Regions from separate parts of the Alicycliphilus denitrificans K601 genome, predicted to be linked through region 3. Evidence: predicted binding sites of a transcription regulator. Region 3 holds the regulator's gene; each other region holds the start of a gene.
What was found. The regulator sigma-54, encoded in region 3, starts transcription at its own class of promoters, with help from an activator protein. The targets are predictions, from matches to a motif close to TGGCANGNAANCTGCTTT.
Positions count from the first base shown of each region.

Region 1: a site for sigma-54 is predicted at 1,998-2,015, ahead of ALIDE2_RS12175 (cistern family PEP-CTERM protein). Genes of this name have one in related genera too.
Region 2: a site for sigma-54 is predicted at 2,245-2,262, ahead of ALIDE2_RS24780 (pilin). Genes of this name have one in related genera too.

Region 1 covers NC_015422.1:2,542,064-2,546,055, reverse strand. Annotated here, with positions in the region: gene smc (chromosome segregation protein SMC) at 1-1,786, opposite strand, end outside; gene ALIDE2_RS12175 (cistern family PEP-CTERM protein) at 2,055-2,714, shown strand; gene ALIDE2_RS12170 (YnfA family protein) at 2,869-3,198, opposite strand; gene ALIDE2_RS12165 (bifunctional diguanylate cyclase/phosphodiesterase) at 3,213-3,992, opposite strand, start outside.
Region 2 covers NC_015422.1:4,831,797-4,835,788, forward strand. Annotated here, with positions in the region: gene ALIDE2_RS25120 (sulfatase-like hydrolase/transferase) at 1-654, opposite strand, end outside; gene tfpZ (TfpX/TfpZ family type IV pilin accessory protein) at 724-1,494, opposite strand; gene ALIDE2_RS24780 (pilin) at 1,604-2,182, opposite strand; gene ALIDE2_RS22815 (MBL fold metallo-hydrolase) at 2,467-3,255, opposite strand; gene ALIDE2_RS22820 (FHA domain-containing protein) at 3,323-3,949, opposite strand.
Region 3 covers NC_015422.1:4,639,026-4,643,017, reverse strand. Annotated here, with positions in the region: gene lptA (lipopolysaccharide transport periplasmic protein LptA) at 1-383, shown strand, start outside; gene lptB (LPS export ABC transporter ATP-binding protein) at 392-1,180, shown strand; gene ALIDE2_RS21970 (RNA polymerase factor sigma-54) at 1,230-2,783, shown strand; gene ALIDE2_RS21965 (acyl-CoA thioesterase) at 2,797-3,240, shown strand; gene ALIDE2_RS21960 (methyl-accepting chemotaxis protein) at 3,242-3,992, opposite strand, start outside.

The DNA.
Region 1 (3,992 bases), 2.1 Mb from region 3:
GGTCGGACAGGCGCGGCTGGCGCGTGCTCGCGTCGGGCGCGGGAGCGGCCGGCGCGCTGTAGAAGGCCAGGCGCGCGGGCGGCGCGTCCTGCCCGCCCGCGCCGAGGAAGCCGCGCACCATGTCCAGCCGGCCCACGGGCAGCGCGGACAGGCGCTCGCGCAGCGCGGCCTCCAGCGCGTTCTCCCAGCCGGGCTCGATGTGGATGCGGCTCCACAGGCCCTGCAGCCCGTCCAGCCCATGCCTGGCGAGCCAGGGCTGGAGCTTGGCCGAAACCTTCACTTTGTCCTGCAGCGCCTTGAGCGCCTCCAGGCGCGCCGACAGGTCGGCCTGGCGCGCAGTCTCCTGGTTCACGGCCTGCTGGCGCGCGCGGCGCTCCTCGTCGAGCTGGGGCACGCTGTCCTGCAGCTCGGCCAGGCGCGCCTCGGCCATCTCGGCCGCTTCCTGCGCCTCGTCCAGTTGCTGGCGCATCTGGGCCAGGCGCGCCTCGTCGGGCGCGGCCAGGGCGCTCCTGTCGGCGCGCAGGCGCTCGAAGCGCGCGTCGAGCTGGCGGCTTTGCTCATCCAGGCTGCGCTGCTCGGCGGCCAGCACCTGGATCTGCTGCTGGATCTGCACCACGGCGGCGCGCTGCTCCTCGCTGCGCTGCTGGCTCTGGCGCAGGGCGTCCTCCAGCTCAGGGATCTGGGCGGCCTGCTCCTCCACCTGGGCGGCAAGCAGCTCGGCCTGCTCCTCGGCGTCCATGCCCGCGCCTTCGAGAGTCTCCAGCTCGGCCTCGGCCTCCTCCTTGCGCGCGGACCAGTCCTGGATCTGCGCGGCCAGCTGCACCAGGCGCTGCTCCACGCGCTGGCGGCCCTCGACCACGTAGCGGATCTCGGCCTCCAGCTTGCCGACCTCGGCCGTGGCCTCGTACAGCTTGCCCTGGGCCTGGTTGACCTGATCGCCGGCTTCGTAGTGCGCCTGGCGTATGGCCTCCAGGTCCGCCTCCACGCTGCGCAGGTCGGCCATGCGCGATTCCAGGTCGTTCACGGCCTGCAGGCCCTCGGTGCGCACGCGGGCCTGCTCGGCCTCGGCGTCGGCGCGCTTCAGGTACCACAGCTGATGCTGCTTGAGCGTCACGTCCTGCTGCAGGGCGTTGTATTTGGCCGCCACCTCGGCCTGCTTCTCCAGCTTCTCGAGGTTGGCGTTGAGCTCGCGCAGTATGTCCTCCACGCGCGTGAGGTTCTCGCGCGTGTCGGCCAGGCGGTTCTCGGTCTCGCGCCGACGCTCCTTGTACTTGGAAACGCCCGCGGCTTCCTCCAGGAACAGGCGCAGCTCCTCGGGGCGGCTCTCGATGATGCGGCTGATCGTGCCCTGGCCGATGATGGCGTAGGCGCGCGGGCCCAGGCCCGTGCCGAGGAACACGTCCTGCACGTCGCGCCGGCGCACGGGCTGGTTGTTGATGTAGTAGCTGCTCGTGCCGTCGCGCGTGAGCACGCGCTTGACGGCGATCTCGGTGAACTGGTTCCACTGGCCGCCGGCGCGGTGGTCGGCGTTGTCGAAGATCAGCTCCACGCTGGCGCGACTGGCGGGCTTGCGGCTCGTGGTGCCGTTGAAGATCACGTCCTGCATGGACTCGCCGCGCAGCTCGCTGGCCTTGGACTCGCCCAGCACCCAGCGCACGGCGTCCATGATGTTGGACTTGCCGCAGCCGTTGGGGCCCACCACGCCCACCAGCTGGCCCGGGAGCTGGAAGTTGGTGGGCTCGGCGAACGACTTGAAGCCGGCGAGTTTGATCGAGTTGAGACGCACGAATTACCTGTAACACCGCGCCGCTGGCGTACCCGGCGGTTCAAAGGGTGGATGTTAACTGAGCCGATGGCGCCGCTGCGCCGCATGCGCATGCCTGCCCGGCCGTTCCCCGCGGCGATCCTGCCCATGACTGTCGGTTTTCTTTACACCACGGCGGCCATCACGCTTGCCACCCGGGCCAAGCCATTGAATCGAATACGGTTTTTTATTTTGGCATGGATCATGCTTATAACTGCATATACATACATGAATCTCGGAGGGCCCCACCATGAAACTCAAGAAAACTCTGCAAGCCATCGCGCTGTGCTGTGGCTTGGCGGGAGTCGGCAGCGCCAATGCTTCGGTCATGCTTTTCGACGATGCAGGGGATGTCAGCTCCATCCTGTATTCGGCGACCTACCAGGGCGCCACGCTGTCCGCGACGGTGCAGTTCACGCTCAACTCGCTGACCGCCACGCAAGCGGTCTTCGGGGTGCAGATCTCGAACGACTCCACCGGCCCGGGGAATAACCGGCTGACGTCGTTCGGGATCGATATCGTGAGCCCCACGTTGATATCCGCCGTGTCCAACGGAGGCTGGGGGGCTTCGCGGAACGTCAACTTCCCATCCTTCAATTCCGTGGACCTTTGCCTCTGGGATGGGAACAACTGCTCCGGTGGTGGCAACCAGGGCGTTGGCGAGGGGATGACCGAATCCTTCACCCTGACGCTGGGCACCTCGGGGAACTTCCTCACGAACGGGCTCGAGTTCACGAGCCCCTACAGCGTGAAGTTCCAAAGCGTCGGCAGCGGCGGCGGGTCGCTTGAATTCGCGGGCTGCATCGTGGGCACGGCCGGCTGCGGTTCGCAGGTTCCCGAGCCCGCCTCGCTCGCGCTGGTGGGCCTGGGCCTGCTCGGCGCCGGGCTGGCACGCCGCCGCAAGGCCTGAAACAGCGGGCGATTCGCTCGCCCTGCCCCCTCCTGCAAGAAGCGCCCGCCAAGCGCTTCTTCGTTTTTGGGCAGTCCGCCGTGCATTCATAAAAGAAATGCCTCCAGCACCCGTCCAGCAAGCGGGAACAGCTATGGATTGAAGAGCGCGTCGCTCAGCTGCGCGGCGCGAACGCGATGATGGCCATGCCGCACAGCGTGACGGCCACGCCCAGCCAGTCCCAGGGTCCGGGGCGTATGCCGTCCACGGCCCACAGCCAGAGCAGCGCCACGGCCACGTAGACGCCGCCGTAGGCCGCGTACACGCGGCCCGCCGCCGCCGGGTGCAGCGTGAGCAGCCAGGCGAACAGCGCCAGGCTGGCGGCGGCCGGCAGCAGCAGCCAGGCGCTGCGCCCCTGGCGCAGCCACAGCCAGGGCAGGTAGCAGCCGACGATTTCCGCCAGGGCCGTGGCAAGGAAAAGGCCGAGGGTCGCGAGCGCCTGCATGTGCCAGGGGGTATTCAGGCCGTGGCGCCGGCGCTGGCGGCATGTTCGAGCACCAGGTCCTCGAAGGCCAGCCCGGGCAGAGGCCGGCTCAGCAGATAGCCCTGCCAGGCGTGGCAGCCGCTGCGCTCCAGGAAGACGCGCTGGGCCTCGGTCTCTACGCCCTCGGCCACGACCTGCAGGCCCAGGCTGGTGCCCAGCGCGACGATGGTGCGCGCGATGGCGGCGTCGTTGGGATCGGTGAGCACGTCGCGCACGAAGCTCTGGTCGATCTTGAGTTCATGCAGCGGCAGGCGCTTCAAATAGGCCAGCGAGGAATAGCCCGTGCCGAAGTCGTCCAGCGAGAAGCCCACGCCGTAGCCGCGCAGTTGCACCATCTTGGCGACGGTGTCCTCCACGTCCTGCAGCAGCAGGCCCTCGGTCAGCTCCAGCCGCAGCCGGCGCGCGTCGGCACCGGTGCCGGCCAGCGCCTCCAGCACCTCGGGCACGAAGCCCGCCTCGTGGAACTGGCGCGGGCTCACGTTGACGGCCACCGACAGCTGGCCCAGCACCGGATGGCTGCTCCACAGGGCCAGCCGCTCGCAGGCCGTGCGCAGCACCCATTGCCCCATGCGCAGAATGAGCCCGGACTGCTCGGCCAGGGGTATGAATTCCGACGGCGGGATGTAGCCCTTGACCGGATGCTTCCAGCGCAGCAGGGCCTCGGCGCCCGTGATGCGCCCGTGGACCATCTTGGGCTGGTAGAAGAGCTCGAACTCGCCGGCCTCCAGGCCGGAGCGCATGTCCGCCTCCAGCGC
Region 2 (3,992 bases), 190 kb from region 3:
CCATGATTCAGCAATGATAAACAAGATCTTACGAGAGGAGGTTTTATTCTCAGAATCGCTTCCCAATGTCTGCATCAATGCGGAAGGCCAACGAACAGGAACATATTCCACATTATCATACCTCCCAAGATCAAATGCCTTTCTATTCTGCTCAATGATATTTTCAGAAAAATACATCGAACTACCAACAAGCAGGCTTTTTCTGTCCGCGATCGTGGGAAATATAAAATTCCCCTCCCTGAATGAGATCACAGCTTGAAGCAAGACAAGGCCAATAGAGGCAAAGAACACCTGCGGCCAAGAAACCCGCCTCAAGGCACGACAGGCGCCAAAATACAATATTCCAGCAATAGCAAGAAACCCGCCAAACGCCAAGACATATGAAGCTTTAGCCTCAAAAACAAATCTCGCAATTGTTTGAATCTGGGAATAGTTGAAGAAGAACAGAACAGAAGAAGCGCCAAGAATCGCCTCCCACCCAATGGCCGCAATAAATATTATTGCACCCAACCATCGCCATCCAGCAGCCGCGACGAGAAAGGCAGAGAGAAACTCAATACTAATGAAATAGCGCTTATACCCAAAATGAAAGGACACCCATTCAAGAATACAACCCAAAGTTGCAAGAGATAGAAAATAACCAGCCAAGGGCATCCATGATGCATGAACCCAATTCCATCTAGAGCTGGCAATATTTATCCGCATATCTATATCACCTACAACTCAAAACCCATCGACAGGTATGAACGTGATAGGTTGCATCGTCTGCCTATCTAGTAAAACCACCCACTCCAATGAAAGAAAGCTAGTAACAGGCAGCCACATGACATTCGCCTCAGACATGCCTGCCCGAGAAATTTCATCACGAATCATCCGCGTCTTATCTGGTCTTTTTTTTATCAGATCTGTGATGACTTTCGCCCGAAGCCTCACTTGATCAATACTATCCTTGTAATCTTTCCACCAATCCGGCCTGAACGACGGATCGAATCCCCGCAAGGACAAATCGAGACTTTCCAGCATTTCCTCACCGTTCGCCGGCATTCGGGTTCCGATTATTTTCACCCCTCTCCAAGGCAAGCGATGCAGTTCATTCAATTCTGGCTTTAGATCTTCTTTTTTAATATCCGCATACGTTACAACCCGGAAGCGGTCCACCTCGAAGGCCAGATACACCGGTCTTGCCTGCCAAAGCGCATGCAGGCCATATATCAATGCACATATCTGAACTAGACCGATGCAACAAAGATCTGTCATTAATTCACGTCGAGGCTTCAGCGAATTGAAAACAACAGCCGTAAGCATAGGGCCACAGATGATATCCACGCCCACCACCAACCAGAACAAATGACCGCCGCCAGCCAATTCACGATAGGGATAGGGAAACCAAAGGGAAAAGGTCAGAATGGCTGCCATAAATGCAATTGCCAGACTCAAGGCAAAATGCAACAAGGCTGCACGCAATGCTGAACGACCTCGTTCATACCATCGCATTTTCTTCAATCCCTTCAAATTCCATCGAAAGTAAAAATACAATCTTCACGAAGTCGGATTCAAACAAAAAAGGAGCGCTTTGCGCTCCTTTTTTATCGGTGAAGATCAATCAACGGCACTCTGCAGGCGCAAACTTCTCTTCGATCCCCGTAGCAACCGTAGTGAAGGTTCCCATATTGCGGGAGTTTGCAGTTGCAACACCCTTGCCAATACACGCCCAGTCAATGGCGCCAGTACGGCCGTTGCTCCAGGCACTGGCCAAGGTTTCTGCAGCGGTCCCGGCAGCCTGCGAACGCACGCGCGGGTGCAACTGGACGACATTTCTGGTTCCCAGAGAACCCACAGCCGTTGCGTTATAGGTGATAGTAATAAAGCTATTAGCTGCGCCAGCAGCCGACGAACCAGACTCTGCAAAGAGAACCGAAGTGACGTACTTGGAGTTTGCACCAGAGTTGCCTGCTTGCGCATTCCAGGTAGCAGTGAATCGCTGATAATCAGCAAGGCTTGCCGTACCATCCGTCGCCAACCCAGCACGCGCCGGATTTGCCAATGCAAAGCCTTCCGTCACACGCGAACGCACGGTGTAATCTTGGTATGCGGGCAACGCCACGGCAGCCAAGATACCAATGATAGCCACCACGATCATCAGTTCGATCAGGGTAAAACCTTTTTGCAGGGCACGCTTCATAAATCCCTCCTCGGAGTAGGTTAGTCAACCCCCGCAGAGGAATCCTGCGGGTTGCCAGAATTACAGCAGCTTTCATGCCAGGCTTTTCCGGCAACCCAACGGACCTGCGAACGACAGTTTTGGCTGCAAATGTCAGTACTTTGTTACTTTTTACCCTGCAGAAGAAACGTAACGACACATTTGTCACTCAAATTTGTCCGAACGATCCTCCGGGAGGGCCGAGCCAAGGCAGGTGTGGGCTGGATACGAGGCGGCGCGCTCCCCAGCGGCACATGCCCCTGGCTTCAGACGCTCAGCACATCCACCGCCTGCAGGTCGATGAGGCGCAGCGCGCCATGTTCCAGGGCCTGCACCTCGCGCATGATGAGGCTGCTTTGCTGCGGCTTGGCGTGGGTGATGTAGATGGGCAGGTCGGCGCCAGGGGGCAGTGCCATCAGTTCGCGCGCCAGGGTGGCGGGCGACAGGTGCTGGCTTTTGCGCGCCAGTTCCGCCTCTGCGTTGCTGAAAGCGGTTTCCATGCACAGGGCGGCCACGCCGCCGGGGCTCTGGCGCAGGGCGTTCACGCGGCGCCAGAAGGCGGGCTCCTGGCCTTCGGTGTCGCCGCTATATATCCACCAGCCCCGCTGACCGCGTGCGGCATAGCCTACGGCGGGTACGCTGTGGCGCGCGGGCAGCACTTCCAGCGGGGTGCCTGCGACGACGAAGACGTCGCCCACACCCAGGGGCAGCAACCGTACGAAGGGCGCATGCGGTGTGGGAATGCGGGTGAAATCGGGCCAGATCACGCCGTTGAAGACATGGGCGCGCAGCGCATCCAGGGTGGCGGGCAGGGCGTGCACCCGCAGGGGCCGGGCGCGGTGCGCGCCCACGGCGTCGAGCAGCAATGGCAGGGCGGCAATGTGGTCCAGGTGCGAGTGGGTGAGGAAGACATGGTCCACGCGCTGCATTTCCTCGAGCGTGAGTTCGCCTACGCCAGTGCCGGCATCCACCAGGATGCGCTCGTCCAGCAGGAAGGAGGTGGTGCGGCAGCCCTTGGCCAGGGTGCCGCTGCAGCCGAGGATGCGTACTTTCATGCGCTGCAGGCGTCCTGGCGGCGCCCATCGCCGCCTTTTCCCAGGGGAAAGCGGGGCGAAGGCCGGGTCATCCGAGCACGAATTCCATCTCGGCGCCGGCCAGGGCGATGCGGTCGCCGTTTTTCAGAGCCACGGGCTCGGCCCCGATGGGTGCGCCGTTGAGCCGGGGCAGCTCGGCCCCTTCCACGTGGGCCAGCACGAAGCTGTGGTGCCGCCGGGTGATCGAGGCGACGGCCACGCCGGGCTTGCCAATGGTGGTGACCACCTTGGTCAGCACGACCTCGCGGCCAGTGGCGGGGCCGGTCATCACACGCACGGTGCCACTGGCGGGCGCGGCCGCCGGCGCAGCAGCGGCCTGCGGCCTGCCGGGCTCGATCAGCATGGTCTTTTCATAGTCCTGCCGCGGAGCCTCGTGCAGGAAGCGGATCTTGTACTTGCCCATCTCCACGGTGTCGCCGTTGCGCAGCGATTGCTGCTTGATGGCCTTGCCGTTCACGTAGGTGCCGTTGGTGCTGCCCAGGTCGTACACCTGCACGTCGTCGCCGGTCATGACGAATACGGCGTGCTCGCCGCTCACGGCCAGGTTGTCGATGACCACGTCGTTGTACGGCCGGCGGCCCACCGTCGTGCGCTCCTGGGTCAGCGGGACTTCCTTGATGACCACTCCGTCGATGGATACGACCATTCTGGGCATGCTTGTTTTCCTTCTGCGGGCAATTGGCTGGAGAGGAGCTGGC
Region 3 (3,992 bases):
GCAAGCGCGCCTTCTTCCGGCAAAAGCGCGACACGCCGCCGGGCCAGCCCGACGAGTTCGTCGAGGGCGAGGGCGAGGTCATCGAATACGACGGCCGCGCCGACACCGTGAAGTTCACCCGCCGCGCCGAGCTGCGCCGCTACCGCGAGGCCCAGCTCACCGACGAGGTCAAGGGCGCGGTCATCGTCTACAACAACCTCACGGATGTGTTCACCGTGGACGGGCAGAAGACCGCGCCGGCCGGCACCAGCGCCGGCACGCCCGGCGGCCGCGTGCGCGCCGTGCTGTCGCCCAAGGAGCCGGCCTCGGGCACGGCGGCGCCGCCCGCGCGCACCGAGCCGCCCGTGCTGCGCCCCACTCCCAGCCTGGGTGGCATGCAGTGAGCGCGGTCGTGGACGAGACGCGCGCGCAGGGCGCGCCCGGGGCGCCGCAGGACGGCGCCAGCCGGCTGGAGGCGCTGCACCTGCAGAAGTCCTACGGCAGCCGCAAGGTGGTCAAGGACGTGTCGCTGGTCGTGCAGAAGGGCGAGGTGGTGGGGCTGCTCGGCCCCAACGGCGCGGGCAAGACCACATCGTTCTACATGATCGTGGGCCTGGTGCGCAGTGACGGTGGTGACATCCGCATCGACGGCCATTCGGTGGCCAACATGCCCATACACCGGCGCTCGCGCCTGGGCCTGTCCTACCTGCCGCAGGAGGCCTCGATCTTCCGCAAGCTCAACGTGGAGGACAACGTGCGCGCGGTGCTGGAGCTGCAGACGGACGCGGACGGCCGGGCGCTGCCGCGCGACGAGATCGAGCGCCGGCTCACCGAGCTGCTGCAGGAGCTGCGCGTGGACCACCTGCGCCAGTCGCCCGCGCTGGCGCTGTCGGGCGGCGAGCGCCGCCGCGTGGAGATTGCCCGGGCGCTGGCCACGCAGCCGCGCTTCATCCTGCTGGACGAGCCCTTCGCGGGCATCGACCCGATCGCCGTGATCGAGATCCAGCGCATCATCGGCTTCCTGAAGGCGCGCGGCATCGGCGTGCTCATCACCGACCACAACGTGCGCGAGACGCTGGGCATCTGCGACCACGCCTTCATCATCAGCGACGGCCACGTGCTCGCACAGGGCACGCCGTCGGAAATCGTCGACAACGCGGAAGTGCGCCGGGTCTACCTGGGCGAGCACTTCCGCATGTGAGAGACATGGGCCGCGGCACGACGCGAGGCCGGACGGCGGGGGCCGGGCCATGAAGCCCAGCCTGTCGCTGCGCGTCTCGCAGCACCTGGCGCTCACGCCGCAGCTGCAGCAGTCCATCCGCCTGCTGCAGCTGTCCACGCTGGAGCTGGCGCAGGAGGTCGAGCAGATGCTCGACGAGAACCCCTTCCTGGAGCGCACGGTGGACGACGCGCCGCTGGATGAGCCGGTCGCACCCCCGTCGGACGAGGGCGGCCGCCGGGCCGAGGATGCTACGCCTTCAGGAGCTGCTGACGCAGATTGGACGGGCGATGAGGGCCAAAACGATGCTCAAATGCCCGATATCGCCGCTCCCACCGACTGGGACGGCGACACCGACATACCGGGCGACGACCGCGAGTGGGGCAGCGATGCGCCCGCAAGCGTCGGCAGCGGCTCTGGCGATGGCGACGAGGCCGACGCCGCGGACCTGGCGCACGGCCACGAATCGCTCGCAGACCACCTTGAGCGCCAGGCCCTGGCGCTGCGCCTGTCCGAGCTGGACATGGCGGCGCTGCGCTTTCTCATCGGCTCGCTCAACGACGACGGCTATCTGGACGAGCCGCTCGAATCCCTGGCCGCGAGCCTGGCGGACACGGGCGACCCCGAGCAGCTCGATGAGCTGGTGCACCGCCTGACCGTGGCTCTGCGCCTGCTGCAGAGCCTGGACCCCGCGGGCGTGGGCGCGCGCGGCCTGGCCGAATGCCTGGCGTTGCAGCTGCAGGCGCTGGACCGGGAGGAGGAGGGCGACCCCGAGGTGATCCAGGCCGCGCTGTGCATCTGCCGCCAGCCGCTCGACCTGCTGGCGCGGCGCGACGTGCGCCGCCTGGCCCAGGCCTGCGCCGCGAGCGACGACCTCACGCGCGCCGCCATGGCGCTGATCGCGCGGCTGGAGCCGCGCCCCGGGCGGCGCTTCGCCGACGTGGAGCGCAACGTCATCGTGCCCGACGTGATCGTCAGGAAGATCGGGCGCGGCGCGCAGCAGAGCTTCAGCGTCCGCCTCAACCCCGACGTGATGCCGCGCCTGCGCGTGCACGACGTCTACGCCAACGCCCTGCGCGGCGGCAGCAAGGGCGACGGCCACCAGGCGCTGCAGGCCAGGCTGCAGGAGGCGCGCTGGTTCATCAAGAACATACAGCAGCGCTTCGACACCATCCTGCGCGTGTCCAGCGCCATCGTGGAGCGGCAGAAGAACTTCTTCGTGCATGGCGAGCTGGCCATGCGCCCGCTGGTGCTGCGCGAGATCGCCGACGAGCTCGGCCTGCACGAATCCACCATCAGCCGCGTGACCACGGCCAAGTACATGGCCACGCCCCAGGGCACGTTCGAGCTCAAGTACTTCTTCGGCTCGGGCCTGGGCACCGAGACCGGCGGCAGCGCGTCGAGCACGGCGGTGCGCGCGCTCATCCGGCAGTTCGTCGCCGCCGAGGATCCGCACAAGCCGCTGTCGGACGGCCAGATCGCCGACATGCTCAAGGAGCAGGGCATAGAGTGCGCGCGCCGCACCGTGGCCAAGTACCGAGAGGCGCTGAAGATCGCGCCCGCCAACCTGCGCAAGGCGCTATAGAAAGAGATACCCCATGGCACGCATCGTCTTCGACCTGCCGGCGCACTTCGGCTTCAGCACAGAGCTGCAGGTCTACATCAGCCACGTCAACCAGGGCGGCCACCTGGACAACGCCCAGCTGCTCAGCCTGGTGTCGGAGGCGCGCGTGCGCTTCTTCAAGTCCCTGGGCTATACCGAGGCGGACGTGGCGGGCCTGTCCACCGTGGTGGGCGACATGCTGGCGCAGTACAAGTCCGAGGCCTTCCATGGCGAGACGCTGCGTGTGCAGATGACGCCGCAGGATTTCAACCGCTACGGCTTCGACCTGGTGTTCCGCATGACGGAGAAGTCCCAGGGCCGAGAGGTCGCGCGCGGCAAGACCGGTATCGTCTTCATCGACCGGGCCGCGCGCAGGCCCGCGCCCATTCCCGAGCCCGTGCGCCAGCTGCTGCTGGTGGCCGGCTCGGCACCGTCGTAGTTCAAGCCAGCAGCCTTTGCGCGGCCGCTCCCTGCGGCAGTCTGAAGGCCGCGACCAGCTGCGCCAGGTCCTGAGACTGTTGCCGCAGCGACTGCGCGGCCGCCGTGGCCTGCTCGACCAGGGCGGCGTTCTGCTGGGTGCCCTGGTCCATCTGAGAGACGGCCGAGCCGATTTCGGCAATGCCCGTGCTTTGCTCCTGGCTGGCGCTGCTGATCTCGGCCACGATGGCGCTCACGCGGCGGATGCTGTGCTCAACCTTGCGCATGGTCTCGCCCGCGTCCCGCACCAGGCGGCTGCCGGCGTCGACCTGCTGCACCGAGTCGTCGATCAGCGCCTTGATCTCCTTGGCCGCGGTGGCGCTGCGCTGCGCGAGCTGGCGCACCTCGGCGGCCACCACGGCAAAGCCCCGGCCCTGCTCTCCGGCGCGGGCGGCCTCCACGGCGGCGTTGAGCGCCAGGATGTTGGTCTGGAAGGCGATGCCGTCGATGACGCCGATGATGTCCTCGATCTTTTGCGAGGCGCTGTTGATCCCGTCCATGGTCTGCACCACCTGCTCGACCACGGCGCCGCCCTGGCTGGCCACCTGCGACGCGTCCTGCGCCAGCGTATCGGCCTGCCGGGCGTTGGCGGCGTTCTGCTGCACCGTGGCGGTGATCTGCTCCATGGCGGCTGCCGTTTCCTCCAGCGAGCCGGCCTGCTGCTCGGTGCGCGCGGACAGGTCGTTGTTGCCGGTGGCGATCTCGCCGCTCGCG